DNA from 3 places in the Bacillus sp. FSL K6-3431 genome. Region 1 is predicted to be linked to each of the others. Evidence: riboswitches for the same ligand, from Rfam matches in the RefSeq annotation. Region 1 holds a riboswitch; each other region holds the start of a gene.
What was found. Region 1 has a riboswitch for S-adenosylmethionine ahead of metC (cystathionine beta-lyase). Riboswitches for the same ligand answer to the same signal wherever they lie in the genome.
Positions count from the first base shown of each region.

Region 2: linked by a shared signal. The riboswitch ahead of MHB53_RS21540 (acyl-CoA dehydrogenase family protein) and the one ahead of metC (cystathionine beta-lyase) in region 1 are both predicted to bind S-adenosylmethionine.
Region 3: linked by a shared signal. The riboswitch ahead of MHB53_RS15300 (5-methyltetrahydropteroyltriglutamate--homocysteine S-methyltransferase) and the one ahead of metC (cystathionine beta-lyase) in region 1 are both predicted to bind S-adenosylmethionine.

Region 1 is NZ_JBBOCT010000001.1:99,246-109,496, reverse strand. It holds gene MHB53_RS00520 (bifunctional homocysteine S-methyltransferase/methylenetetrahydrofolate reductase) at 1-1,732, opposite strand, end outside; gene metC (cystathionine beta-lyase) at 1,716-2,891, opposite strand; SAM riboswitch class I at 2,987-3,096, opposite strand; gene pdxA (4-hydroxythreonine-4-phosphate dehydrogenase PdxA) at 3,428-4,447, opposite strand; gene MHB53_RS00505 (four-carbon acid sugar kinase family protein) at 4,450-5,739, opposite strand; gene MHB53_RS00500 (2-keto-3-deoxygluconate permease) at 5,814-6,791, opposite strand; gene MHB53_RS00495 (PrpR N-terminal domain-containing protein) at 6,942-8,645, opposite strand; gene MHB53_RS00490 (YeeE/YedE family protein) at 8,798-10,054, shown strand.
Region 2 is NZ_JBBOCT010000001.1:4,464,631-4,474,881, reverse strand. It holds gene MHB53_RS21545 (IS256 family transposase) at 1-764, shown strand, start outside; SAM riboswitch class I at 1,462-1,566, shown strand; gene MHB53_RS21540 (acyl-CoA dehydrogenase family protein) at 2,065-3,231, shown strand; gene MHB53_RS21535 (transporter substrate-binding domain-containing protein) at 3,279-4,142, shown strand; gene MHB53_RS21530 (amino acid ABC transporter permease) at 4,619-5,323, shown strand; gene MHB53_RS21525 (amino acid ABC transporter permease) at 5,340-6,047, shown strand; gene MHB53_RS21520 (amino acid ABC transporter ATP-binding protein) at 6,063-6,815, shown strand; gene MHB53_RS21515 (ABC transporter substrate-binding protein) at 7,210-8,550, opposite strand; gene MHB53_RS21510 (glycoside hydrolase family 38 C-terminal domain-containing protein) at 8,688-10,251, opposite strand, start outside.
Region 3 is NZ_JBBOCT010000001.1:3,135,609-3,145,859, forward strand. It holds gene ssuC (aliphatic sulfonate ABC transporter permease SsuC) at 1-42, opposite strand, end outside; gene MHB53_RS15280 (aliphatic sulfonate ABC transporter substrate-binding protein) at 52-1,059, opposite strand; gene MHB53_RS15285 (ABC transporter ATP-binding protein) at 1,332-3,170, opposite strand; gene MHB53_RS15290 (ABC transporter ATP-binding protein) at 3,163-4,893, opposite strand; gene MHB53_RS15295 (DUF4091 domain-containing protein) at 5,001-6,713, opposite strand; SAM riboswitch class I at 6,904-7,003, shown strand; gene MHB53_RS15300 (5-methyltetrahydropteroyltriglutamate--homocysteine S-methyltransferase) at 7,098-8,210, shown strand; gene MHB53_RS15305 (glycosylhydrolase-like jelly roll fold domain-containing protein) at 8,327-10,251, opposite strand, start outside.

The sequences.
Region 1 (10,251 bases):
AATGTTCCATCGCGGTATCAATTAACTCTTTTGCAATCGATAAACCCTCTTGTATTGCTAGATCTGGAGAGTCTGAAGTCGCAGCCATCCGTGCGCGAATATCATCCGGCAATTTGATACCAGGCACTTCATTATGAAGGTATTCGGCATTCCTGGTTGAAACTAATGGCATTATTCCGATATAAATTGGAGCTGTTATATGTTTTGTCGCTTCAGCCACTTCAATTATTTTTTCTCTACTAAATACAGGTTGTGAAACGACATAGTCTGCCCCGAAGCCAATCTTTTTCTCTAATCGTTCAACCGCTCTCCCAACATTCCGAACATTCGGGTTAAATGCAGTTGCGATATGGAAATTTGTCTTTTGTTTCAGTGATTTTCCTGATAATGAAATTCCTTCATTAAATTGCTTGATTAACTTTATTAACTCAAATGAAGTGACATCATAGACGGATGTTGCTCCTGGAAAATCACCAATCTTTGTTGGATCACCTGTAATTGCTAATAAGTCACGTATACCTAAAGTATGGAGACCCATTAAGTGGGATTGTAATCCAATTAAATTCCTGTCTCTGCATGTAATATGGACGAGCGCAGGCAAATCTATTTCTCTGTTTACAAGTGAAGCCATCGTCATATTACAGACACGTGGTGAAGCAAGTGAATTATCCGCAAGCGTTAAACCATCTATTCCTACTTCTTTTAGAGCTTTTGCTCCTTCAAAGAATTTCTTCGTATCCAAATGTTTTGGTGTATCCAACTCGACGATAATGGAACGCTTTGATTTCACTTTCTCGAATAACGTCAGTCCATCTTGCTGTTTTATTTCTGGTACTTCGATGTTTTTTCGCTTTTTCACTTCCTTTTTCTGTAGTGGTATCAAGCCCTTGATTCCTTCAGCCAACGCTTTTATATGTTCTGGCGTTGTGCCACAGCATCCCCCAATTAAGCGGACACCTTCGTTGCGAAAATGAAGCGCAAATTTTTCAAAATAATCAGGTTCTGTTTTATATAGAAGCTTTCCATCGCGATATTCAGGTGAACTTGAGTTCGGATATGCCGATAGAAATGCTTTTTTAGGAATCGGAATAGATTCCAACGCTTTTAGCATATGGTACGGGCCTAATCTACAATTGACTCCGATAATATCTGCACCTAGATCTTCTAAGCGCTCTATTGCATCTGATAAATGAATCCCATTTTCCAACACTCCTGGCTCATGCATCGACACATTTGTAATAATCGGCAGATCCGTTTCTTCACGGGCAATTTTCAATACAGTTGTCAATTCATCCAAGTCGTAATATGTTTCTAATAGAAGACCGTCGACACCCCCAAGTAGTAGACAGTAAAGCTGTTCTCTAAAGCTCCGTTTTATCTCCACTGTCTTACCAAAACGCAAGCCAGAACCATGTATACCACCAATCGTTCCAACGACATACGCGTTATCTCCTGCTGTCTCCCTAGCAATGCGAACCGCTTCACTATTGATCCTTTTCACACTTTCTTCTAAACCATATCTTGATAGCTTAATATAATTCGCACCATATGTGTTCGTTTGAATCAAATCGGCGCCAGCATCAAGATATGCTTTATGGACTCGCGCTACTTCTTCCGGATGCGTGAGATTTAACTCTTCAAAGCAGCGATCAATTCCATGTGAGTAAAGCAGCGTTCCCATCGCACCATCACCGATTAAAATCCGCTCTTGCAAACTAGCTAATAGCGTCAACGAGTTTACCTCCCTTCTTTATTTTTGAAAGTGCCTGTTCGATATCTCTAATCAAATCATCGGGATCTTCTAAACCCACCGACAATCGTAGTAATCCATCGGTAATGCCACGTTTTTCTCTTACTTTTTTCGGCATTGCTGCATGCGACATTTTAGCTGGATATGATAGTATGGACTCGACACCACCAAGACTTACCGCAAATAAAGGAAGTTTAATATTATCTTTAAACTGTCGTACTGCATCATCGCTTTCTAGACGAAAGGAGAGAACGGCTCCTGCCGAAGACGATTGATATTTATGAATCTCATATCCTGTATGGGCTGATATCCCTGGATAATAGACATGCTGTATCTCTTCTTGACTATTTAAATACTCCGCAATCTTTGCTGCTGATTGAGATGATGCTTCCATTCTCACATGTAAAGTTTTGATCCCTCGTAAAAGTAACCATGAATCATATGCGCCTAAGATTCCCCCGAATGAGTTTTGTAAAAAAGCCAATTGTTCTGCCAATCCTTTATCCTTCGCAACAGCTAGACCTGCAAGGACATCACTATGTCCAGATAGAAATTTCGTTGCACTATGAAGAACTAGATCAGCACCAAGTTCAAGCGGACGTTGGAATACAGGTGTCATAAATGTGTTATCGACGAAAGTGAAACAATTATTTGCTTTTGCTAACTTTGCTATACCTTGAATATCAGTAATTTTCAGCGTAGGATTCGATGGTGTTTCAATATAAATCACTTTTGTATTTGATTGAATCGCCGCAGCAACTTTATCAAGATCCGTCGTATCAACAAATGTATGCTCAATACCATATCGATCCAATATCTGTGATACTACTCTATATGTTCCTCCATACACATCTTCTGAGACTAGCACATGATCATTTTGTGATAATAGTAAAAATGCAGTAGATATAGCAGCCATTCCTGATGCAAAAGCAAATCCCTGTACACCATTCTCAAGAGAAGCAATCGCATTTTCTAGCACTTCACGAGTAGGATTTTGTGAACGGCTATAGTCGTATTTTCCATATTGATCAAAATCAAACTGGTGAAAAGTAGATGATAAATAAAGTGGTACATTTACCGATCCTGTTGTTGGATCAATGCTCGTCGAATCTTGAATGATCTTCGTTTGTAATGTTGTCACCTTTCCATCTCCTTCATTTCTAATTTATGAGAAGGATTTTCCCCAACAAAAAAGAGCCCTCTCAATAAGAAGAAGACCCTAAAATACAAGGTTTCTTCTTATCTCTCAAGTTGTTTCCAACTTGCTGGATTTAGCACCTTTCCGTAAATAAACGGTGGTTGCTGAGGTGTCATAGGGCCATTCCCTCAACCTCTCTCGATAAGAATTAAAACGTACATATTTAGTTGTGGTATTAGACGATATTTAAAAAGTCACACAATTACTTAACAGTGAAAAAATAAATTTCCCAGTAAAAAGACGGATGGTTTAAAAAAAATAAAAAACAACCGAAATACATCTCTTTTTTAAAAGGAAGTATTTCCGGTTGTCCGGTCAGTACTGTATATGTGATTAATTAAATTTTCGTTTGTTAAGTTAATTTGTATTATAAACAGTTGTTTTTCGAATGTCAATAGTGAAAAACAAAAAATATAATACAATGAATGAGATTCTGAATCATTACTTATATATTCTAGGCTTTTAATAAAAAAATGCTATCAACGAAGCTTTTTGGGTGATAATTCAATGGCTGAATATATAGCAGCCTTCATGCTTTTTGAATCAGCAATATTTTTTCCAGCAATATCAAAAGCTGTGCCATGATCTACAGATGTTCTAATAATGCCACCTTTTAGACCAACCGTAATATTAACACCTTCTTCAATACCCATTACTTTTATTGGAGCATGTCCTTGGTCGTGATAACAAGCGACAACCATATCAAAATCCCCTCTTCCAGCACGGAAAAATAATGTATCAGCAGGATGTGGTCCAGATGCATTAATTCCTTCTAGTAATGCTCTTTCAATACCAGGCATCAGTTTTTCTTCTTCCTCACCATTACCGAATAGGCCATTTTCCCCTGCATGAGGATTAATCCCACAAACAGCTATGCTCGGATTGTCAATACCTGCTTTAGTTAGGGTATCATGAGCTAATTTAATTACCTTATATGTTCGTTCCGGAGTAATACTCTGGATTGCATCGATCAAGCCCATATGAGTTGTCAAGTGGATAACTCTTAAATTGGGCGTTGTTAACATCATCGAAAAGTCTTCTGTATCCGTTAAGGCTGCTAAGATTTCAGTATGGCCTGGATATAGATGACCTCCTTTATGCATTGCTTCTTTATTCAATGGTGCAGTACAAATAGAATCAATCATATGATCTTTTGCTAGCTCAACTGCTTTTGCCAAATATTGATACGCAGCATTTCCAGCTTCACTAGATACGCTCCCAAAAGGTAGATCAATCGATAATAAGTTTAAGTCAAACACATCGATCGTCCCATACTGATTCTTTGCTTTTGATATATGGTCAATAATATGGATTTCCAGATCTGCACCTACAATTGGTTTTACTCGTTCAAGTATTTTTGCATCGCCGATAACAACTGGTTGGCATTTATTATAAATAACAGGATCCATTAAAGACTTAACTATAATTTCAGGACCAATACCCGCGGCATCCCCCATGGTAATACCGATAACCGGTTTTACATAATTATTTATGCTCATATTTAGAAATCTCCTTTTAGTTTTTTTATAGCATCTATAAAAACTGTCTCTTTACCAAATCCTCCGGCCTTAGTAATAACAAATATATCGTCGATGCCAATGAAGCTTGAGATTGGTACGCCAGTTTCTAGTTCGTCGTATAAATGAAATCCTTTTACATCCCATAATTCACATACTTGTTTAGCTGTGTCCCCGCCTGTCATGACAATACCTTTGAATATCTTTTCTTCAATTAAGACAGAAATTATACCACCTAGCATATTCACAATTTCATTGCTAGTTTCAGTATGGTTAAACCCTTTAGATTCTCCCACTTTTCTAGCATATTCAATATCTTTTGGATTACCGGAAGTATATATGACTACATCGAAACCTTTTTTTGCTGCTTCCATCGCTTGTGAAAATACGCTCGACATTTCTAGTTTTCGCTTTTCTTGATCCATGACAGCATAATAGGATGTCATTTCAATACCGACAATATTAGGCTCTTGTAAAAGTAAGTTTAACTGTTTTCGAGAATTTACATTCACGCTCCCAACAACCGTTAGGATCGGATCGTGATGTTGTGGAATCTTTAATACCTGATTTCTTTCTTTCATTCCATAGTACGCTGGAAGATAATTAGCCAAACCGGCGGAACCTACCCATGCGATTGTATAGTCCAACGCTTTTGTCAAACGTAATATCGACTCCAGGTCCCCTTCCGTTTCAGAATCAACCACAATATAAGAAATGTTCATTTCTTCATATTTTTCTAACCTTTTCTTTAAGTCTTTTTCTTCATTCCTAATCGTATCAAGCCCAATAAGCCCTACTTCTTTATGTATCTCTGTGCCTATGAGCGTAGGGATATGTGATTCGGTTACCGGCGTTTTAGGATCATGTGCGATTTCAGTTTCATTTAATCGGGTACCATTTAAGTAATGATGGCCATTTATAACAGTCCGTCCATTTTTAGGATAACCTGGCACGATAAACACGAAATCAGTTTTTACAACATCGTGAAACGCCTCTATTTCAGAAGCAATATTTCCCCTCATCGTAGAATCGATTTTTTTGTAAATATAATTAAATCCTTGATTTGTAAAGAATTCAGTTACTGCTTTTACTTTATTATAGGCATCCAATTTAGTAATAGAGCGGCTATTCGTATCAAATACAACTGCTTCAGATGTCATTACTGCATCTTTGTCTAATCCTAAAAATACCGATGTTTTTAATCCATATTTAGCTAGTTGTACACCACTATCATTGGCCCCAGTCAAGTCATCAGCGATAATTGCTAACTTCATCTTAGTCACTCCTTATTCAAAAAAAATAGCAGAAAAGCAGATTCATCAATCCGCTTTTCCTACTTTTTATCAGCTTAGAGGAAATTTGATTCTGCTTTTTTTCCCTTTTTCTCTAATCTCTTCACTAAGAATCCTATGAAAAGAGGTAATAATATAGCTGTTGTCACAACACTGGCCGCTACCTGAACTGTTGCTAATTCTACATTTGCAGCAAATGCTGGACTTGCGGCAGCAATAACCGCCGGTGTTGCAACTGCGTTTCCTGCAGTGGAACCTTCTGATGCCCCAACAATTGGATTCCATTTAAACATTTTAAACACAAAATAACCTGCCGTACCCGTTAATAATACTGTAGCAATTCCCAAAAGCACTCCAGAAAGCCCACCCGATAGAATAGCTTGAAAATCGATATTCATTCCTAGCGCAAAAGCAAAGAATGGAATAAGCATATCACTGCCTTTGCTGAAAAAGGCTTCCATATCTCTATCTAAATTACCAATAACCATACCAATGACAATTGGTAGTAAAACCGATATGAAAGACGTAATTGAAAAAAGACCATCAACAAATCCCATTGCACCGAAGATTGATAATGCAATCATTGTAAGAAAAGGACCATCATTTAAAGCTAAAATCGAGTATGCAGCCTTATCATCTGATTTACCATATTGCCCTACTAAGGCTACATATAGACCACCATTACTATTAGTCATAGCTGCTATAATTGCAATTGGTGCTAAACCAAGAAATAACCCTTGTGTACCGGCCACTGAATATGCAAGCAAACCAACTGCTGCCCCAACAATCCATTTAACCGTTAAAAGTGTAGCTCCTTTCCCTAAAGACACCCCAACATTCCTAAGATTTATTTGTGCACCTGCACAAAATAGGAATAAAGCGATAAGTGTGCTGGCACCGTTTACAAACAGTGCTTCCGTGAAATTGCCTATTCTTAATAGATTAGGAGCTATTGTATTAATGGTAGCCGCTATCAGTAAAGGTACTACCATCATCCCTCCTGGGATACGATCAAGTGTTGCTTTAATATTCATATTGTTTTCCTCTTTTCGTACATAATAGTTGATAATGCTTACATTTGTTATTGTACGATCATTAGATTAAATTTGCAACATAATATTTATAAATAAGTATAACTGTTTAATATTGCAACAGTTATAACGAAATAAAAAACGCAAACTTAATTATTCTTTAAGTTTGCGCCATAAAGTTGCCCGATTTATTCCTAAACGTTTTGCTACTCGTGTTTGGTTTTGTTGCTCTTCTTCCATCATAGCTAAAATAATTTGCTTCTCTATTTCTTTTAAAGTGCCATTAGTAAATGAATACCGAATGTCAGAATGAGTAGCTTTTGATGTTAATAGTTTACTAATGGTTTCCAATTCAATAACATAACCTTGTTCGTTTAGTGCAACATTTTTAATAAATCCTTTTAACTCAGTGATATTTCCTTGCCAATGATGGTTTTCCAATAATTCTAAGGCTTCTTTTTGTATTCGTACAGGCTTAGTTGCTAGAGTTTGGTGATAATAAGCAATAAAATGCGTAACTAGTTCTGATATATCCGCTTTACGTTCCAATAATGAAGGTATATTAATAATATTTACTTGCGAAAGAAAATTATATGGTAGTTGATCGACATGAATTGAATCAGAAGACATAACTAAAAATATATTTCTTTCCCTACACAACCGAATAATTTTTTCGACATTTTTTAAAACGGCTTCATCTTGACTGTGTATCGAGTGGAGATACAGTGTTTTTATATCATTAGAAATAGACTTTGCAAGCGAATGAACATCTGCGAACCTGCAATCAACACAAACAATATACCCCTTCATTACATGTGTCATATGCAAATGTTGTGCAATAAACGACTTACCAGTACCTTTGTCTCCTACTAGAAAAATAGGTTGGCTTATTATATCGTGATTTCTCATGTTTTTTATTAAATGATTCATCACATCGCTTTGATGTACTACTTTTTCTAAGTTTTCATTGCTTTTTATTTGAAGCCATGAGTAACTGCTCCACTCTTTTGTTCTCTTTTTCAAAGAAAGAATAGCAACTATTTGATCATTATCGGAAATTACCTTCCCTAATATCTCCAATTGATCATTTTCTTTTTGAATTGTTTTAGTTAATGGTTGTGAGTCAGTAAATAACTCATTTGTTATCATAGTTAATTCTTCTTTATTCAACGGGCAGGATTCAAAAGTATTCCATTCTTCGAAAATACATTCCCCATTTTTACTGATCATGCAAAAGTCCTTGTCAAAATCAGTTAAAGTCTGGCGCATGATACGGATTAAGTGCTGTGCTTTCTTAATAAAAGTATAGTCTGAAAGAGCCGATTCGAATGCTCCATAAATAGCTTCCCTTCCAGAATGTATTAATAAACCTTCTACTCCATATTTGAATGATGTTTCAACAGTTACCACATCACCGATAATTTTTTCATAACCCTCTTTTTTCAATTTGATTATAAGTGGGCCTACTTCCTCTGCAGTATCAATCGTATAAGCTTTCATAGGTAATTCTAATAAATCAATAATCGACTGTGCTCCCATAGTCACATTTGAGAACCCCACGATTGCCTTTTTCCCTTTAAAGTCCTTAGCAAGTGTAAGTGCACGAAGCATATCATACCCTGATAAATGGACATCAATGACTAAAATAGAAACTGCTTTTCTAATCAATTTTGCTGTACCACCGCGGCTAATAATTACTTGATAACCTGATTTTTCTGCCTTCTTAGCGAGCTCCACTCCCTTTTCTAAATCACCAATTTCAATTTGTATGTCCAAATCCGGAAACTGGTCAATACATTCTCTAACAAGTGGTACCATTGCAGCATACGGAGTTATGACACATGTTTTAATCTTCATCATCTTCACCTATCTTTTTTGATCCTAACTTCATTTTTACCATAGTGCGGATTTACTTTCAATAATCGGACTGTTTACAGTTATGCTTAATCATATTATAATGATATTCGGACACTTAATTCCGACTAACTCAATAAGAAAAAGGTGATTACATGGCACAAACTGTTTTAACTCCAGCTACTAAATGGAATCGAACACCAACAACTGTTACATCTGAGCTTAAACCAGTGCAAAAGCCACTTGTTGCAATCGGTATTTTAGCAACTATTATTTTATTTACTTTCATAGTTATAGTCACGAACTTAACTCAAGGCATACTATTCATTATTGGGCTTTTACTCGGAATGACCTTACTACATGCACGCTTTGGGTTTACCTCTGCTTTTAGACGATTAATGTCAGTCGGTAACGTCCAAGGGCTACAAGCACACATGCTGATGCTCGCAGTCGCATCAACATTATTTGCACTGATACTCGCTAATGGCTTTAGTTTTACAGGAGTTACACCTACTGGGTATGTTTCGCCTGTCGGCATGAGTGTTTTATTCGGTTCATTTATTTTCGGAATAGGCATGCAGCTAGGTAATGGTTGTGCCTCTGGGACATTATATTCTGTGGGCGGTGGAGCATCATCAATGATTTTAACTCTACTCGCTTTTATTGCAGGATCGGTTTTGGGAGCCTACCACTTCACATTCTGGATGGAGGATACTCCGTCACTACCGCCGATTTCACTTGCCGAATCCACAGGTCTTGGTTACTTCGGGGCTTGGTTAGTACAAATGATCCTATTTGCCGCAATTTATTGGATTACAGTTCAATTTGCAAAAAAGAAAAATCCACCGATGATGAAACCACTTCCGACAACACAAGGTTTTAAAAAGATCATTCGAGGATCTTGGCCATTATTTGCAGCTGCAATTGTTTTAGCTGTTTTAAATGCTTTAACATTGACTGTTAGAGGTAATCCTTGGGGAATCACTTCTGCGTTTGCCCTTTGGGGTGGAAAAGCACTTATGGCGGTTGGAATTGATGTTTCAAGTTGGGGTTATTTTTCGGGGGCAAATGCTACAGCACTTACTACTACTGTTTTAGCAGACTCCACAAGTGTAATGAATTTTGGAATTATATTAGGGGCATTTATTTCTGCAGCAGCCCAAGGAACATTTAAACCTAAAAAAATTAAACCTGGGGTTGCAGGCGCTTCTATTATTGGCGGAATCTTAATGGGGTACGGAGCTCGTCTCGCTTTTGGATGTAACATCGGAGCTTATTTTGGTGGTATTTCCTCCTTTAGCCTGCACGGTTGGGTTTGGATGATAATGGCAATGCTAGGAACTTTTATTGCTTTGTTTATTCGGCCTCTTTTTGGACTTAAAAATCCAAAGTCTACAGATTCAATATGTTAATTAAATTCCCAGGTATACTTAAAATCTGATTTTGATGGAAAGGAGCTGTCCGATAAGTAGGAAAATCATTAAAGCGGCTTTCTGCTAATTTTTCATCTTGCCCTGATTTTTAAAAAATGTCAGTTGAGGGAGTGGGGTGCGTTCGATTTACCTTGGGAGCACTTTTTTTGCAGGGAGGGGCAATCGGTAGACCTTCG
Region 2 (10,251 bases), 4.4 Mb from region 1:
CTAAATCGTTCGTATCTTCCCTTACTGGAAAGCTAGATCCAATCGTAAATGAGTGGGCAAACCGCCCTCTAAATACCATGTACTATCCGTACGTTTATGCAGATGCCATGTATATCAAGGTCCGGGAACATAATAAAGTGATTTCCAAGGCAGTTTATATCGCTACAGCGATAAATGAAAACAAGAGACGTGAAGTGATTGGACTAAAAATCGATCATGTTGAGAGTTTTGAGGCATGGCAAGGGTTCTTCCAACACCTGAAAGGACGTGCTCTTCAGTCTCCAAAACTTATTATTTCAGACGCTCATGAAGGACTGAAAAAAGCAATTCAGCGGGAATTCATAGGCACTTCTTGGCAACGTTGCACTGTCCATTTTAAACGGAATATCATTGAACGATTGCCAAAAAAAGAATCAAAACAAATAATCGCTGACATGAGGCGCATCTTTAATAGTATTTCAGTAGAAGAAGCTCGCCAATATAAAGAGCAATTTGTCGATAAATATGAAGAAGAAGCAAAGGTCCAGAAAGCAATTGAAATTTTAGAGGATGGCTTCGAAGATGCCATTCAATTTCTCAACCAGCCTTCTCGTTATCATCGTTATCTAGCGAGCACAAATTCACTTGAAAGGCTTAATCAGGAGGTTCGCAGGAGAGAAAGAGTCATACGTATCTTCCCGAATAATCAATCTGCATTTCGACTTATCGGTGCAATACTAATGGATTATGAAAACAGAGAACGAAGCGGAAAAAAGAGTTTATAAAATGACAATTTCATCAAGTGAAAAGGGGGTACCCCCTTTTCACTTGATGAAATAAAATAGCCAACTATAACTAAATATCATAAAGAAAACATTGTAAACTAAATTACACAATTGTCTGGACTTGACTGCTGAGTCGCCAGTAAATATCGTGAGTCGCTCATAAAATTGCTGAGTCGCCAGTAAATATCGCGAGTCGCTCATAAATTTGCTGAGTCGCCAGTAAATATCGCCAGTGGCTCATAAATTTGCTGAGTCGCCAGTAAATATCGTGAGCCGCTCATAAATTTGCTGAGTCGCCAGTAAATATCGTGAGTCGCTCATAAAATTGCTGAGTCGCCAGTAAATATCGTGAGTGGCTCATAAATTTGCTGAGTCGCCAGTATTTAGCCGCCAGTGGCTCATAAATTTGCTGAGTCGCAAGTTGGTCATTAAAGTGCTAAATGGTCAGTATATAGTCGCTCATATATGGCTTCTAATGTTAATTTCGCCAAAAAGTTAAAATATCCTTTTACATTAATTCCACTTTCCATTTTTATAAATAGAAAATCTGAATCTCTGAATTGAACGACCTGAACATTTTTTTATCCACAAAAATCCATGAATCCACCCAAAACCCATTATTCATATAATAATAGTGCGATTTATGTATTGACAAAATAACGGAGATAGCATAAAGTAAATTTCAACAACTTCATCCTTCTTATCAAGAGAAGCTTAGGGACTGACCCAATGATGCTTCAGCAACCTCTGCATGACAGAAAGGTGCTAAATCCAGCAAGAGTTTAATCTTGAAAGATAAGAGCGTTTGGCATACAAGTCAATCCCTCTTTTTATTTTGGAAAAGGGGGATTTTTTCCTAGTTTTAAAGTCTTCCAATATGGATGAAAAGTAAATTTGTTATGTTGCCGAGTTGTTCACTTCGGATCATCATTTGCGTACATTTAACTTCATTCAGCAGAAGTCCCCCACTTCTATAAGTGGCTGCGATTTACCTCATTCATTGGGAGTGCAAACTCCGGCTGAATGAAGTTAAAACCTCCAGCGGATGTCACAGATTTTTAGAGGAAGTTTATTGAGCGAGCTCGATAAAATCTGGACGCAATTCCGCCGAGGCATAATTGATTTTTATATAAAGAAAGATATTTTATGTTTTAACATTAATGTTAAAACACAAAATATGTTGCCCATCATAATATATATATAATCTTCAACGGAATTCAGTTTTTTATAATATTAATCCCGACAAAACCTATAGGCTTTATTTAATTAAAGTAAACTTAATGACCTAGGAGGAAAAAATGTGATGAACTTATTTGTAAAAACAGAACATCAAAGATTATGGTTACAAAGATTGCATGAGAAAAGAACGAAGTTTAATGATCAATCAACTCAAATTGATGAACTAGCAATGTTTCCAAAAGAAAGTATTCAAGATTTAGTTGATATGGGATATTCAAGTATTACCCTTCCAAAATCTTACGGCGGAGAAGGTATATCCATCTATGGTATGGTCCTCCTTCAAGAAACGCTGGCTAGTTTTGATGCTACTACAGCACTTTCTATTGGTTGGAATCTTGGGGTTATTGGAGATATTTTTGAAAAAAAGCTTTGGGATGATGAAAAACTAACTTTTTTTGCTGAAGAAATTCTTAATGGCGCATTAGTGAATCGATCTGTTAGTGAAGCACAAACAGGAAGCCCGAGTAGGGGTGGCCGCCCGGGAACAAATGCAGTCAAAAAAGGCGATTCTTGGATTATATCGGGGCGTAAAAACTTTACAACTGCATCTCCTGCATTAACTTATTTTCTTACATCTGCATGGATCGAAGAGAAACAGAAAGTTGGTTTTTTCCTTCTACATAAAGATTTAGAGGGACTAACAATTGATGAAACGTGGGACGTCATTTCTATGAGAGGATCAGGTAGCCATGATCTCGTACTCCAAAATGTAAAGGTCGATGATTCGAAACTTGTTGAACTTCCTGACACACCTGGCGGACAATTAAGTGGCTGGAATCTTCACATTCCTGCTTGTTATCTAGGTATCGCCCAGTCTGCACGCGACTATGCAATACATTTTGCCAACCATCATTCACCAAATAGTCTTAACGGACCAATTAGCCAATTACCTAATGTCCAACAGCATCTAGGTGAAATGGATTTAGAGTTAATAAAAGCAAGACATCTAATTTATAGCGTTGCAGCAGCCTATGATGATGAATCGCGAAGTAACTATCTCACCAATGAACTAGGTGTCGTTAAACATACAGTTACAAATGCAGCAATATCAATTATCGATAAAGCAATGAGGATTGTAGGAGCAAAAAGTCTACAACGTAGCAATCCTTTACAACGGTATTATCGTGATGTAAGGGCTGGTTTGCATAATCCACCCATGGATGATATGACGATTAAAAATTTAGCATTATCAGCAATAAAACAAGAAAAAGCAATAGATGATAATTAAAGAATCGATATGTTGATAGCGACTATAAAAATATGGAGGGATATAAAGTGAAATATTTGAGAAATTGGATTGGAATTACAGTGCTAGTATTGATTTTTACTACAGGTTGCTCTAAGGGGACAGAAGATGCAAATACGAATAAAGCAAGTACTGATGATGTAAGAAAAATTAAAATTGCCTATGCACTAACTGGTGTACCTATTACCTACCAAGATGAAAAAGGAAATGCTACAGGCTATGATGTTGAAATAATGAAACTGGTAGATGAACGTCTTCCCGACTATGAATTTGAATTTATACCTACAACAGATGATGATTTATTAATTGGTGTCGAAACTGGTAAATATAATGTAGGTGTAAAAAATACCTTTTACACAGAAGCAAGAGCAAAAAAATATGTTTATCCTGAAGAAAACCTAGGTGCAAGTAGTTCAGGGTTAATAATGAGAACAGAGGATAAAGATCTTGTTCAAGATTTATCCGATATTGCTGAACTAAAGAAAAAATTGATCCCAATCGCCCCTCAAGATGCACAATATAGTTTAGTTCTGGCTTATAACGAAAAAAATCCGGACAATCAGATTACTGTTGAAAACTCTGAAACTTTTACTGTTTCCGACTGGCCGATTTGGATTTCAGAAGGAAGATATGATGCCATGCTTACTATTAAAACTTCATTCAATAAGACGGTAGTAGCTAAAGACGGAGCTTATCACCATTTAAAAGATGACCTAACATACAATGGCTTTACGGCAACAAAGACATATCCTCTATTTAATAAAAAGGAGCAAGAACTCGCTGATGCCTATGATGTTGTAATGAAAGAATTGAAAAAGGAAAAAATACCAAATGATTTACTAGTTGAATTTCTGGATGAAGATACATTTAAACTCCTTGAAGAAAGTAATTAATGTAACTTGAGTTCTGCAAATAGAAGAATCCTCTTGCTAAGCATAAGGGGATTCAAAAAACACAAAAATTCTATGCATTGCCTAACTTTACAAATATCGTAATGGTCTAAAATAGGCTCTCCGAATTTCGAGGCGTAAATCTGCTGAATTTCCAAAAACCTACTGGGAATTAAGCTTTATTGAATATTTGGTATTCGTTTTCAAATTTTTTCAAAAAGAGACATGCCAAAGAAGCATCATATATTTATTTTTTAAAAAGGTTGTTTTTGCAAACATTGTTGCTTTACCAAGGTAGTGCGTGGTTGATTTATAGAGTATTTATCTCATTCCATACAGAATGGGTAATTCTACTAATAAAGAGTGAACTATTCCCCTATTAAAAGTAGGGGGAGACATGAAAAAGTGGCACAAGAAAGTCTTGTACCATCCGGCTTGGTGAATGCCGAAAGTCTATATAAAAGCAAGGAGGTGCTAACATGCATGCATTTGATTTTACAGTTATTTTTCGATATTATCCCGAGATTCTTCCTTATTTAGCAATCACATTCTTAATCGTTATATTTTCAGTAATTTTCGGTGTCCTATTTGGTTTCTTGGTGGCTATGGCAAAGTTAAGTAAGAATAAAATATGGAGAGTAATGGGTAATGGATATACAAATGTATTAAGATGTACCCCTTCAGTAATTTTACTATTTTTAGTTTATTACGGACTGCCAGCAATATTTCAAGGATTGTTTGGTATAGATATCAATCATATATACAAAGGTATTTTTGTCATTATCACACTCGTTCTTTTGTTTTCAGCAAATATGGCGGAAGTAATGCGTTCCGCCTACGAAGCAGTAGACAAAGGTCAATATGAAGCAGGTGTAAGCATTGGTCTGAATAATGTACAGACATTTATAAGGATCTTACTACCACAGTGTTTTATTATTGCCCTTCCTAATTTAGGGAATGCAGTAATCGTTTTATTTCAAGAAGGAGCCTTGGCATTTACCATTGGTTTTATAGATATGATGGGAAAAGCCAATTTAATTGTATCTCTTAACTATGGATCGCATGCCAGAGAAATATATATTGGTCTTGCACTTATATACTGGGCGATTTCTATCATAATTGAAAAAGGAATGTCAAAATTCGAAGGAATATATAAGGAAAAAATACTTGCCAAAACCGTTTAAGTGAGGTGAAGCGTCAGTGTCTTTTAATTTTGATTTTTTTGTAGATACCTTTTTCTTAGCATTAACAGCTTTACCAACTACATTAAAAATAGCAGCTATTACTTTGCTTATATCCATACCATTGGGATTTTTGCTTGCCGTTGTAAGAATAAACAAAATTCCCTTTCTAGCAAAGCTTGGTGCAGTCTATGTTTCTTTTATAAGAGGAACACCAATTGTTATTCAAATACTAATTATTTATAGTATGGTTCCTAGCTTACTAGACGTTTTTTTAAAAAGCATGAACAGTTCCATTAATGTATTTGATATCAACCCGATACTTTATGCTTACATTGTATTTTCATTAAATACAATTGCTATTTTATCCGAGGTTTTCCGATCCGCATTATTTACAGTCAATAAAGGTCAACTTGAAGCTGCACAAGCAATAGGTTTAACAAGTTTCCAAAGTTACCGAAGAATTATTATTCCGCAGGCCTTAATTTCAGCGCTGCCTAATTTATGTACGGCAACAATGAATTTAATAAAAGCAACTTCACTGGCTTTTCTTATGACTGTAAAAGATATAACCGCTATTGCAAAAGTTGAAGCTGGCTTTGGTTACAATTATATAGAGGCATATTTAGATGTTTGGATTATCTATCTTGTAGTATGTTCCATTGTTGAAATACTTTTCAACGTATTAGAAAAAAACTTAAAGTCTTATAAAACAGCGGTTGGATAAGGTGAGGTGGTATATATGTTAACAGTAAAAAACGTACAAAAGAGTTTTGGGAAGAACAAGGTATTAAGGGGTGTTGATATTCATATCAACAAAGGGGACGTAACTGTAATCTTAGGTCCGAGTGGATCCGGTAAAACAACCCTTCTTCGCTGTTTAAACTTTTTAGAAAGACCTGATGAAGGAGAGCTCATCTTTCATGGAATAAACACGCATTTTAAGGATGCAAGCAAAAAAGACATTTTACAAGTTCGGAAAAAAACAGCATTTGTTTTTCAGAACTATAATCTTTTCAACAATAAAACGGCATTAGAGAACGTGACAGAAGGCTTAATTATTGGGCGAAAGGTTCCGAAAACTGAAGCGAATGAAATTGGAAAAAAAGCACTTGATAAAGTTGGTCTATCGGATAAATATGATTTTTATCCGTCTCAATTATCTGGGGGTCAACAGCAAAGGGTTGGTATAGCCAGAGCAATTGCGGTCAAGCCTGATGTCATTCTATTTGATGAACCTACCTCTGCACTTGATCCCGAGCTTGTCGGTGAGGTGTTGTCCGTTATGAAAACATTGGCACAAGAAGGTACAACAATGTTAATTGTGACCCATGAAATGTCTTTCGCCCAAGATGTTGCGAATAAAGTCATTTTTATGGATGACGGTATTATTGTTGAAGAAGGAACACCTCAAGAGATATTTGTAAAGCCGAAAGAAAAAAGAACACAACAGTTCTTAAGAAGAATAATAGGAGATTATGATTATACTATTTAAGTGAAATAGATTAAATACAAATATGTTGGGTGAACATGCTTGTTTGCCTGACTTTCTTTCAAATAGCCTTAAATCCCCTTTCTTATCCTTATATTAAAAACTTCGATTTAAAGGAATGCAAAAAGAAGACTAACCATCAGATTCATTTCAAATAATATCCAACCACATTTATGAAATACACAATATGAGCAATTTTACCAACTTCCGATTCAGTCAAGGCAATCACATAATCCAATTCACACCATGTTTTTGTTTTAAAGGCATTCATTTTGACATTATATCTGCTAACTGCAATAATATCTTCTTTCCTGTCTCATAAAAATAGAGCCTGCCCCTTCGTTAATACTTCATACGTTCGAGGGCAGGAACTACTATAAGGCTCAGATTTTGTAGGTTATCTCGTTGCCTTTTCTTCTCCAATTCTTCGCTCTTCTTCTTGTTTTAAATCACGAAGGAATGTGTTCCAATCTTGTTCAGACTCATCATATTTGAATCCTATTCCACCTATTACATTCTGTGCACCCGTATCGAAATACGATCTTTGTTCTGATGTACCACCACCAGGGCTATTCTGAAATAAAGAATTAACGTTTAAATCGGCAAGATAGGGACGGTAAGGATCTTCTCTCAGTGCTTTTTCAACAGCCTCATTTTCAAATAGATGATTGAACGGCGTTGTCACAGCAGAATTCCCCTTGCTTAGAATCTGTTCATCAGTGTACCAAAAATTTAGTAATTCAAAAGCGGCTTCCTTATGTTCGCTAACAGCGGTTACACCAAGTGCCCAACCACTTTGATTCGGCTGTATGCCTAGTGCCTTAGACCAAACAGGGTAAGTGGCAATATCCCAATTCATATCCTCAGGTAATGATTCTAGGAACTGATGAGGAATCATAGCCAAAGTTCTTTCTGTTTGAAAAGCCTCTATAAAAGCTATGCCCTCTGTTTTGACATCAAGTTCGATTCCAGGAATAGACTTCATTCGATCAACTAACGCTAAATAGTCTTTAACCTCCTCACGTTCCGTCCAAAGTACATTGTCTGTCTCTGGATCAACATATAGGGTATCACCTATGACCTGAGACAAAGTTTGACTCGCGTCATGTTGCATGTATATACCTTGATAGTTAATACCATCTCTTGAGAAAGTAAGGCGGGAAGCAAGATCTAGAACTTCCTCCCAGGTCATATTGTCTGATGGATAAGGTTCTCCAATTAGATCGAAAATATCTTTGTTATAATGTAGCGCATATTTCTGAGCAACAAAAGGTAAAGACCAGATCTCGCCACCTGTCCACGAAAGCCATTCCGCTAAATAATCATTATCATAACGAGTGAGATCAAAATCATAATGTTCAATAAGCTCCCTCATATCATAAGCTAATTCATATTCTTGAAGTAATTGAATCTGGGAAGGATGACTGACCATGATAATGTCAGGTTTAATTCCCGCAGCGAAGGTTTCTTCTAGCGTTTCTCTATCTCCCGCATCCCCTTCAATTCTTTTTAATGTAATGTGAGGAAACTTCTCCTCCACTGGCTTTTTGTAAAATTCCTCCCATCGATCTTCACCAATTACCCAACTCAGCATTACAGTAAGTGTGATCTCCTTCTCGCCTTCTTGGATAGTCCTTTTCGTCGTATCTTTTTCCACACCTTGAGACTGACAACCTATTAATCCAATCGCTAATAACATGACTAATAAGACAAGGAATTGACATTTAACTATCCTCATTATTTTCCCCCTAGGTATAGAAAATTCCCGGTGTTCACCGGGGTAAACAGGGTAAAGTATCTTGCCCAATCAAAACTATTTTATGCAATTAGTTAATCTCTAATTGACTTTGTACTCATTCCATTTCTAATCGTTTCCTACACTATTTTAGGGTAAACATTACAAAATCGAACAGTTTTAATGCCGAACCCGTTTAGCGATACCTCAACTTGATAACCCCCTTCGTTTGCCTTCTGTAGCAATAATCTTTCTTTATATTTGCCATCCAGTTCCACGATCTCAGCCTTCGTCACCTTCGCGTTAATTGAGAGAATCGTATGCCTTGCATCAGATCCAGAATTAAATAAACGAACGAGTAGATCTTCCCCCTCCTGTAAAATGGTTGGAATTTCAATAGAGGAGTCACTTATAGAAAGAAATGAATAATTAACTAGTCCTGGCTTGAGCATCGTATAAATCGGTAGTAAAGGTTCTGCCCACCGTACATATTCCAGCTGTACTTCCGCATTATTCCAACAATTAGCATGTGGGAGAATCGAATAATTTAATTCCTTCTGTCCGACTAGCGGACGCTTTCCCCACCAAAATCCACCTTCCCACCCCCATCCCAAAGTTAGAGCTAATGGTTCGTCTTTACTATGTGAATAGCCAGTTGTATGATCAGTGAAAAGGGCTAACCCGCAATTTTGCTGTTCATCATACACATCGACCCAGTTTAAAAGAACACTGTGCTTTATTTCGTCCCACCGTGTAAAGGACGTACTTACATGTCTACTTTCAACTACATCGAATGCTGCATTTTTATACAGTTTGCGATTTTCAAGAGATACTGGAAATAAAGCCTTTAATTTATATTTATCGTTATGATGGGATTTTCTCCGCTCTGTTCTTCTATTTTCCGGTTCGATATCCCATGGGTCACCTATCCAAGTTTCATCCTTATAATGGAACCGGACATGAAAGTCAATTCTTTTCTCTCCTTTTGTGACAGTTATCTCAGTTGTAAAATCCGTATCATCCATCTTTCCCTTTAATTGAACATGTGCACGTAATGGACCATTTTCCTTGATATCAACGGATACCACTGAGTCAGTACTACTGATCCAACGTTGTTGCTGGATAAAATACCCCGTATATTCATTAATTGATGCATCTAACCCTCTAACAAAGTCCTTATTCATCGTTTTTTCAAAGAGTCTTGTTATCACACCGCCACGAGATGTATCTAAAGTGATCTCATAGATATCTGTTATCATTCGCAAAGTATTTTCTTCCATCTGTATTATTGGGGACGAAGTAACTTCCTGCTTTTTGTGTATTGGCTGAACAGAATACGTACTATAACTGAATGAAGGTATATTCGCTTTAAATAGTAATTTACACGCGTTAACACTTTTACCATTGTCATATGTTCTCGTCGGAATAATCTGACTTTTTACTTCATGCCCATACAAATCTGTGACACGTATAGCAGTTGTTCCTTCCGGAGTAGGGAGTTCAATCTCTACAATATCTATTCTGTTTGAAGCTAAAGTATTAAAAACAAGAATACCTTTTTCCGTTGTTTCGTCATCCGAAACACTCCGGAAACTATCTGTCGCTTGATCAAGTATTTCATTACATATGGCTTCTGCATTCCATGATTGCGTCCCCGCTTGCCATGCCCATTTATCCCTCCCCTCCCCGGTGGTCGCGCAAATC
Region 3 (10,251 bases), 3.0 Mb from region 1:
CGGTATGATTCCTTCTAACTTAAAAATCTTATTATTCTTCATTTCATTCACCTATTCTAGATTATCTGGAAACCAAGCAGGATCTTCAGTAACCATGTCAGATACTGAAATCTCAGCTTCTATTAATTTTTCTTGTAAAAATATATCGGCTATGTCTTGTTGTTCGGCTACAACTGATTCAGTGATTTTTTGCACGCCATATGTTCTGCGCTCTACTGTTCTTTCAATTGCTTCCAATGGAATACCTAATGAGTCCGCAAGCATTTTAGCTAGTTCTGGTTTATTTTCATTTGCCCATTGGTCTGCTTTCTCCAATTCTTCAAGAATTGTCTTTATTACGTCGCTATTTTTTGTTGAATACTCATCCGAAGCAAAGTAATATGTTCGGTTATTTGTAAATCCTTCGCCATCAAATAGAATCCTCGGACTAATATCATTTTCTAATACAGCAAGGAATGGATCCCAAAAGCCCAACGCATCGACTCGTTCAGATTCAAATGCTGCTCTTCCTTCTGATGCATCTTTTACATAAGCAAAATTAACATCATCTGAAGTGAGGCCTTCCTTTTGCAAGGCTTTCATTAATAGATAGTGAGAATTCCAGCCCTTTCCGATGGAAACCTTTTTCCCTTTCAAATCAGCTGCTGTTTTTATATCGGAATCCCCATGGACGATAATCGCAAGACCCTCAGGATTAGGATGCTCCGATGCAATATAAACTAACGGCATACCTGCCGCTTGAGCGAAAACTGCGTTCGCATCTGCTGCATGACCAAAATCAATATTATTTGTATTTAACGCTTCAAGTAATGCTCCACCTGTAGCGAGTTCCACCCATTCGATTGAAATGTTTTCTTCTTTTAACTTTTCATCTAAATAGCCTAAACTTTTAAGAATATGTAATGTATTCCCTTTTTGAAAACCTATTTTCACCTTTTCTGTAGAATCTGTTGAGGCAGAGTTGGCCTCTGATGAAGTTCCTTTTGGATCATTATTACATCCAGCAAGGACAAAGATGATCGATATCCCTATAAAAATGGACAACCAAGCCTTTTTCATTATTATTTCCCCCTTGAAACAATTAATAAAATCATAATACCATAATTCCAATCCTAATACTATGTTTTATTTTTTACTACATTAAGGATTCTTTCACTTGATTGAATACTTCAAAATACTGGGTCAAATAGGAACCCCACCTTTACTATGTCTATGTATCTTATTAACAATGGGATTTTTTCAAATATCATTACCATTCTAAAATAAACCCCCTCGCTAAAATATAGCGAAGGGATTTATTTCTTTCATATGCCATGATCTCTTTCAACAATCTATATCGCTTGCTGCGCGTTTACAACATTCATTTGTAACTCGTAATAAAATCCTTTTTTCTCCATTAAAATATCATGATTGCCGCGCTCGTAAATCTCTCCGTCTTTAATAACAAGAATTACGTCCGCCTCCCGAATTGTACTGAGTCTGTGAGCGATGACAAAGCTAGTGCGCCCAGCCATTAATGTTTTCATTGCTTCTTGAATTTGACTCTCTGTTCTTGTATCAATGCTACTTGTCGCTTCATCCAGAATTAGTATATCAGGATCTGCTAATATTGCTCGAGCAATCGTTATAAGCTGGCGCTGACCATGACTTAGATTCCCCCCATCTGCTGATAACTCTGATGTGTATCCATTCGGGAGCTTGCGAATAAAGCCATCGGCATTCGCCATTTTCGCTGCTGCAATTACTTCGATATCTGTTGCATCTAGCCTTCCATAACGAATATTTTCCATGACGGAGTCGCTAAATAAAAAAGCATCCTGCAATACAATCCCAATACGCCTCCTCAAGCTGTTACGATCCCACACTTTTATATCTTTACCATCTATCTTAATACTGCCTTCTTCAATATCGTAAAAACGAGTTAATAAATTAACAATTGTCGTTTTACCTGCACCTGTTGGTCCTACAAGCGCGATATGTTGTCCTTTGTCAGCTGTAAAGGAGACATTTTTCAAAACAGGCCCATCTTCTTTTGTATAAGAGAAGGTAACATTTTCAAATTGAATACTACTTTGAATATATGGATGTGACGGACGCTCTTCATCATCATCTTCCTCCACTTCATCCATCACTTCAAATATTCGTTCCGCGCCAGCAATGGCTGATTGTAATAAATTAAATTGGCTCGCTAGCTCGTTAATTGGTCGGCTGAATTGGCGCGAGTAATTAAGAAACGCAACAACAATTCCAATTGTGACAACCTCGCGTAAAGCCATCCAACCACCAATCCCCGCTATAAGAGCAAAGCTTAAATTGTTTATAAAGTTCATGGAAGGACCCATAATACCAGCAAAAATTTGCGCTTTTTTCGTCACATCGCGAAGCGCCCAATTTTTTTCTTGGAATTGCTCAAGTGTCTTCGCTTCTCTACGATATACCTTGATGACTTTCTGACCCGTGACCGTTTCTTCTATAAAACCATTTAAAGAACCAAGCTCTTTTTGTTGATTACTGAAAAATTTCCGCGTATATGATGCCACTTTTTTCGTAGTTAAAATAACAAGCGGGATGATCACCATACTAACGAGCGTTAACCATACATCCATGACGAGCATGAAAATAATGACTCCAACTAATGTCAAGACACTATTAATAAATTGCGCCATACTTTGATTTAGTGTATTCGAGACTGTTTCCATGTCATTCGTGGTTCGACTCATAAGCTCACCATGAGGTGTTTTATCAAAATAGGGAATTGGCAGTCTCTGAATTTTATCAAATAATTCCTTACGCATATCACGTACCGTATGTTGCGATACCGAAGCCATGACATGCATTTGCAGCCAAGAAAAAACAGAACTTGCAATATAAACACCAAGTAACACAAGACATACTGTAACAAGACCATCATAATCACGAGGAACAATGTAACGATCAATGGACATCCCAATTAAATATGGTCCCGTTAACATAAGCACTGCACTAATAGCTGTGAAAATAGTAACTGCAATTAATCCCGTTTTTTGCTTACGTAAATAATTCCAAAGTCTGTACAATGTCTCTTTTGTATTTTTCGCTTTCACAACAGGGCCTGTCGGTATATGGCGTCCTGGACGAATGCTAGGGGTAGGAGCGTTACCATGATTTTGTTTTTCTGCCTTATTAACCATGTAATACCTCCTCCCTCTTCTGCTGTGAAGCGTAAATGTCTTGATATATCTTACTTTCAGCAAGTAATTCTGGATGATTTCCTTCCGCAGCAATTTTTCCATTTTCCATCACAATAATATGATCCGCGTCCACAACAGATGAAATCCGTTGCGCAATAAAAATACATGTTGAGTTGCTCCATTCTGTTTTTAAAGCTTTCTGAATGGCCGTTTCTGTTTTTACATCGACAGCACTTGTACTATCATCTAGTATTAACACGGCAGGCCTAAGTAATAACGCACGTGCAATTGCAATTCTTTGTTTTTGACCACCAGATAAATTAACGCCACGTTGGCCAAGATTTGTCTCATATCCATTCTGCATATTACTAATGAATTCATGTGCATTGGCCGCCTTTGCTGCCGCTTCCACCTCTTCACGAGTAGCAGCTGATTTTCCAAAACTAATATTCTCATAGATTGTGCCACTAAATAAAATAGTTTCTTGTAATACGTAGCCAATTTGTTTTCGCAATTCATCAAACGGGATATCTAATACGTTTTTCCCGTCGATCGACACGGTTCCCCCTGTCGCTTCATAAAGCCCAGGAATTAGTTGAATAAGCGTTGATTTTCCCGCTCCAGCTGCTCCTAAAATCGCCAGTGTTTGCCCCGGCTTTGCTTCAAAGCTAATCGCATCCAGTATCAATGCTTGATCCTTATCATACGTAAAAGAAACATGATTAAATTCAATATGGCCTTGCACATTTTTTAATGGTTCAGCTGATAATATTTGCTTTTCTGCCTCTATCGTAAGTAGTTCATTGACACGATTTGCTGAAGCTTTCGCACGCGAAACAGCCATCATCAGCATGCCTGCCATTAAAAGGGAAAATAATACTTGGGTTACATAATTAATAAAAGCAACAAGCTCGCCAACTGGTAAATTCCCCGCCCATGTTTGCCCCGCACCAAACCAAAGAACAGCAACAATTGTCACATTCATAATGAGCATCATCACTGGCATATTCAACGCCATAATTCGAAATGCTTTGACTGCGAACTCCGTATAATTCGTATTTTGCTCTCGAAACTTCTTTCGTTCAAAATCACCGCGGACAAATGCCTTCACAAGGCGCATCCCGCGTAAATTCTCCTGTAACACGTTATTTACACCATCTAGTTTTTCTTGCACCTTTGAAAATAAAGGAAATGCAAAACGGATGAGTAAAAATAAAACAACGAATAGAAGGGGAATAGATGCAGCTAAAATAAGCGCCAATTTCGGACTGATCATAATCGCCATAATAAGACTTCCAACCGTCAGTAAAGGAGCACGAACAAAAATCTTCAATACCATTTCTACGAAAAGCTGAAGTTGCGTAACATCATTCGTTAACCTTGTAACGAGCTGACCACCAGAAAAGCGATCAAGCTGTTTAAAAGCAAAGCTTTGCACACGGCTATATAAATCTTCACGTAAATCTGCCGCGAAATAAACAGATGCATAACTTGCAAAAATCGTACAACCAACACCCCCAAGTAAACCAATAAATGCGACGAGTAGCATCCAGGCACCTGTTGACTGAACGAGTGATAGGTCCCTTTTCATGACGCCTTCATCTATAATACTCGCCATTAATCGTGGCTGTAATAAATCCATACAAACCTCCAACACCATAAAGAGTGGGGCAAGCAGGACAAAAAGCCAATGTGGTTTTAGATAGCGGATGAGCTTACTCAACCATATCCCCCCTATACCGAGCGTAAGTAATTTCTCTATAAATAGATCAACCTATATCCAATTAAAACTCTTTGTGTCACATCGTGGCTGACTCAACATCCCATTTTCTAATTCTGAGCTATATACCTTCTTGTAGCCTTGTCTAAAACAACCTTTAATCTATTTACCTCTTGTGAAATGTTTACAATTCCGGGATCTTTTACCCCATTATAGGGATCAGTTGCATAGCCAACTGCATTCATCTTCCATATTTCTGTTTCTATTGCATCTCCTAAATGACTATCATTCCGAGAAATATATCTGACCTTTACAGCATCTCTAATCCCTTCCTTCATTCTTTCAAAACGCACGGAACTTCTTGCACCTGGGTATATTAGGAAGGCATCTCCAGACTCCCAAGTTTTAAAATCTGTTGTTTCAAATGGATTCTTTACAAAAGAGTCGAAGGCCCACCTTAAATAGCCATCTGCTTTGTGTCGCATCGTGTCCCATATTACCCATACGCCCTCCACCGGGATGGACCTGATAAAGCTATTTGGGTAATGTCCCACACAATTATAAATCGTTGTCAATAGCCCGAGCTCTCTTCTTCGTTTAGATACATTGATTAATTCCTTACTATCATGTTGTATATGGTATAGTCCTACTGAAATATGATGGATTCTATCTAGTTGTGGATCATTTAGACTGTTGTAGTTCATAGCAGCTGAAATCTTTAGCCTACCATTAGACACTTCTTCAATTAAATCAACTGCCTTTCCCAAATCAGCTAATGGTCTTTCATCATTTGCCATATAAGTTTTATCCAACCAACCCTTTTCATCAAGATGAGGTACAAACGCTTCTAAAAAGGCACGCCACATTTCAGCCCATTTCGGATGATTTACATCAATCTTTTCTATTACATCATTCTTTTTAGCTTCATCATAATATGTAATTTTACTTGCCCAAGAAACCATGCTGTATGCATCAATCTGCTTGTCAATACCTATATCCATCATAAACTTTACCCACATGTCGAAAATTGAAAAATCAAAGTCAAATGTGCCATCAACTTTCCGCACCCACTTCACCATACTGTGATACGGATCATACGTTTGCGAATCCCATGGGTCAGTGGTCACTGTAGTAGTGATTGACTTTTGGCCAGCTGCAGCTAGCATTTCATAATGTGGCCTCATTACATCGAAATGCTTTTGTGACCATAGCTGATCCTCAGGAATATGATTGATTCTTGCAACTGCAAATGGATTCTGCCATAAATCAAGGAAATACGTCCAATCCTTTACTTCAGGTAAAGTAATATCCAGTACTTCTAATTGTATAGTAAAAATCACTTCATCACCCGAAGCTGTATTCACGCTCATTTCCCCAGTGTAGTGACCTGCAACAGCATCTCGCGGAATATCGATGGATACCCAAATAGGCTGCACACTGGTCTCATCCATGTTTATCGGATAGCTGGAAAAAAGAATATCCGGTATAATTTCCTGTGGATTTCCTTGAGAGGGATTCCCTCTTCCCGCTCTGGTTGTTTGAATAAAATTTGCTTTTATACTGGAAGCTTTTATTTTATGATTATAGCTATCTACTAAATCCCCTACGGAAAGGGAAACGCCCTCTTTACCTTCATCGTTCGTCCATAATACAAACTGGGCGCTTGCACGATCACCTTTCCACGCATTCCCTTCCCATGTCACCGCTTTCATTTCTATAACTTCATTAAAATCTACACGCTTATAGTCTTCCTTGTAGGTGTTTTCTTTTACATAATGTGTATCAGTTGTTCCGACAGCGCCTTTTAGAGACGTATTCTTCATTTATTCTTCCTCCTTCATTTCATTAAAATCGCTCCATCGTAATTGGCTAATCCAATATTAACAGCATTCTATGCTAAAAAACAATCCTCTTCCATTTTATCATCAATTCTATTAATTTTATTTTTTCACACTTGACAGAAATAATAAAGAGCTGTAGAGTAATAGCTAATTCAAAACTACATATAATTATTTCTTATCCAGAGAGGTGTAGGGACTGGCCCATTGATACCTCAGCAACAGACTTTTATGTACTGTGCTAATTCCAGAAGCGTAATGCTTGAAGATAAGAAGAGCCGATAGCATAATGCCAAAACCTCTTCTTTTTTCCAAGAAGAGGTTTTTTATTATATCAAAAAAATTAAAATGGAGAGAAGGAATGTAACAATGACAACTACAACTTTAACGAAAGCACCATTCAGAGCGGATCACGTCGGAAGTTTATTACGTCCAGATAATTTGCACAAAGCAAGAAAAGACTTTAAAGAAGGTGCAATTACCGCCGAACAATTACGTGAAGTGGAAACGCAAGAAATTAAACGGATCGTTGATAAGCAAATTGAAGTTGGCTTAGAACTTGTAACAGATGGTGAGTTTAGACGCCGATTTTGGCATACTGACTTTCTCGAGCACTTAAATGGAATAGAAGGTTATATTCCCGAATTAGGATATGTTTTTAACGGAAATGAAGAAACAGAAAGATATAATGTCCGAAACGTTGGAAAGATTTCATTCAATCCTGATCACCCACATGTTAAGGATTTTATTGAATTCAATGAAATTGTTGCTGGTCGTGCCGTTGCCAAACAAACCATTCCAAGCCCTAACCAATTATTTAATGTGGGTATAAGGGATGAAAACATCTATCCCGACATTGAAGAATATGCAGACGATGTTATTCAAGCTTATCGTGATGCGATTAAAGCTTTCTACAATGCAGGCGTCCGTTATTTACAACTAGATGATGTTTATATTGCAGGGCTTTCCTCTCCAGATATTCCTTTTAATGATGGCAAATATACAAGAGAATACTTAATTGATTTAGCTCTCAAAGTAGCAAACAGTGTATTGGAAGGAAAACCAGAAGATTTAGTGGTCACAACCCATCTATGCCGTGGAAACTATCGCTCCAACTGGGCATTTCAAGGTAGCTATGGACTGATCGCCCCTACTTTATTTGCAAAAGAAAAAGTAAATGGCTTTTTCCTAGAATATGATGATGAGCGCTCAGGTGACTTTAAACCATTGGACCATATTCCAAATGGTGGGGCACAAGTTGTTTTAGGCGTAGTCACCTCTAAATATGGAAAATTAGAAGACAAAGAAGTAATTAAAGCACGCATTAAAGAAGCGGCACAATATGTACCATTAGAGCAATTATGCTTAAGCCCACAATGCGGATTCGCTTCCACACATCATGGTAATAAACTAACGGAAGATCAGCAATGGGAAAAGCTGAGGTTTATTGTTGAAATTGCTGAGGATGTCTGGGGAAAATAATCCATCTATTTTATAAAGTTTGTTCAAAAGAGGTTAGGAGTGAAAGATTCCCAACCTCTTTTTTCCTTTTCCTCATATAGCAACACAAAGATTGGTGCCCATTTATACTCAAGAATTTATCCCATTGTTAATGTTACTGGTCCAATTAAGCCTGATGGTAAACTCACTTCGTCCTTACAATTGGCCTTAGAATTTGTCACCACTATTTTTATCGAGTTATTACCTTTTCTTAATAAATTTGCGAATTCAAAAGTATAAGGAGCCCACATTTTCACACCAATTTCTTGATCATTTATCCAAACCTGGGCTATTTCATGGACTTCTCCTAAGTCTAGGATCGCACTAGTAGTATAGGTTTCCGGGCATGTAAAGGTTTGTTCATACATTAGCGCACCTGAGAAGTGTTCCATCCCATCCCAGTGAGTCCATGATTCAAGAGTGACTTTATCCAATGTCGAACCTTCCAAACTGATTTTCCAGTCATCTCTTACAATAATAGATTGCTTATTTCTTATTGGTAAAGAATCTTGATGTAATGGCTCTTCGTTTGGATTGAAATGGATAATAATACTTTCCCGACGCTGCAGTTGCAAAGATACAATCGTATTAATTTCTTGGCTCTGTATTGGAACATCTTCTATAGTGCCTTTCCATGGGTCCCATTTCTGAACAGACCCTACACCTTTCATTTGTAGCTTCCCGCCAAAGTTTGTTTCTCCCTCATTAATTAGTAAATAAAAAGTTTTATTCTCCTTTTCGACTTTGCTAATTCGAATGTTTTTACAAGCAGGAACCAGCATCGTCTCTCTGCCAATTTCATCCTCCAAATTTTCACATATACTATGCATTGATGTAAGTTTAGCACCTGCTATTTCATTTTCCGAAAGAACAAAAACCGATACACCTTTTTCAATGAAATTTTCTAAAAGCAGCATTGTTTTACTATTAAACCTTGAAATATCCTCTATTAAAATCGCATGGTACACTTGTTTCTCTATACACAGTTTTCCTTCATCAATAACAATAGTATGCAAAAGGGACTCTTCTAAGTAATTAAATTCTATCTGATTTTCGTATAAAGGCTTGACTATTTTCCATGGTAAAAAGTCTTCCTCACATAAAACAGCTATCTGTGCTTGATTCACACTATCAGTCATTAACCAACTTAAGCGCTTAATATATGTAGAAAACTGTTTATAATAAGGCCACCAAATATTATTCGCACCCACATCTGGAGGACGCTCGTGACTCCTTGATCTTCCTTCAATTGAATAATAGAAAGCATGTGGTGAAATTAAGTTGACACCTCGAACAAATAGCCAGTCAAAATACCATTTCATATCACCACCAGATAAATTCCAACCATTTCCTTGCCCACAAACACCAAGAACCTCATTTAAATTACGTCGTCTACCTCGGTGTCTCGCCGCATCTGCCGAGCATTTTCCAGCTGTAGAATGATGACCTACCAATCCTTTTTCATCCTCTGGTGCAACCCAACGCCAAACGACATCCTGTCCTGGTATTTGAAAATAATCTAGTAACCCAATGTCATCACTTGCAGCTGGATGCCCGGTTAATGAAATATGATGCTCCTCACACCATATACTTAAAGGTCTATAATAGGCCTCCGCCAAGCGTTTATTCACAGCCTTTTGATAATTTTTTCGAATGACTGCCGTTTCGTTGCCAATATCAAACCATAAAGCCAGTAGGTCCGTTTCACGATTTCCTTGCTTAAGATAATAGGACAGAAATCCATTTGTCCATGGTTTTAGACTTCTAGATGCACCACGTCCAAGCATGTCAGGTTCATCGGTAAAAAACGCCTGAATGGTTGATCCAAAATAACTCGCCAATATCGCATAATAGCGCTCATGCGTCAGTTGAATAAACCTTTGGACTGCTAATGGATTAAGTAGATCCGCAGAGGCTGGAGCATGCTCTTCTCTATCATCTTCTCCATAATGGAGCCCTCTGATTGTTCCTTTCGTATACGTCTCAACCAAACAGATAATCGACCAGTTGCCTTCCAATGGCG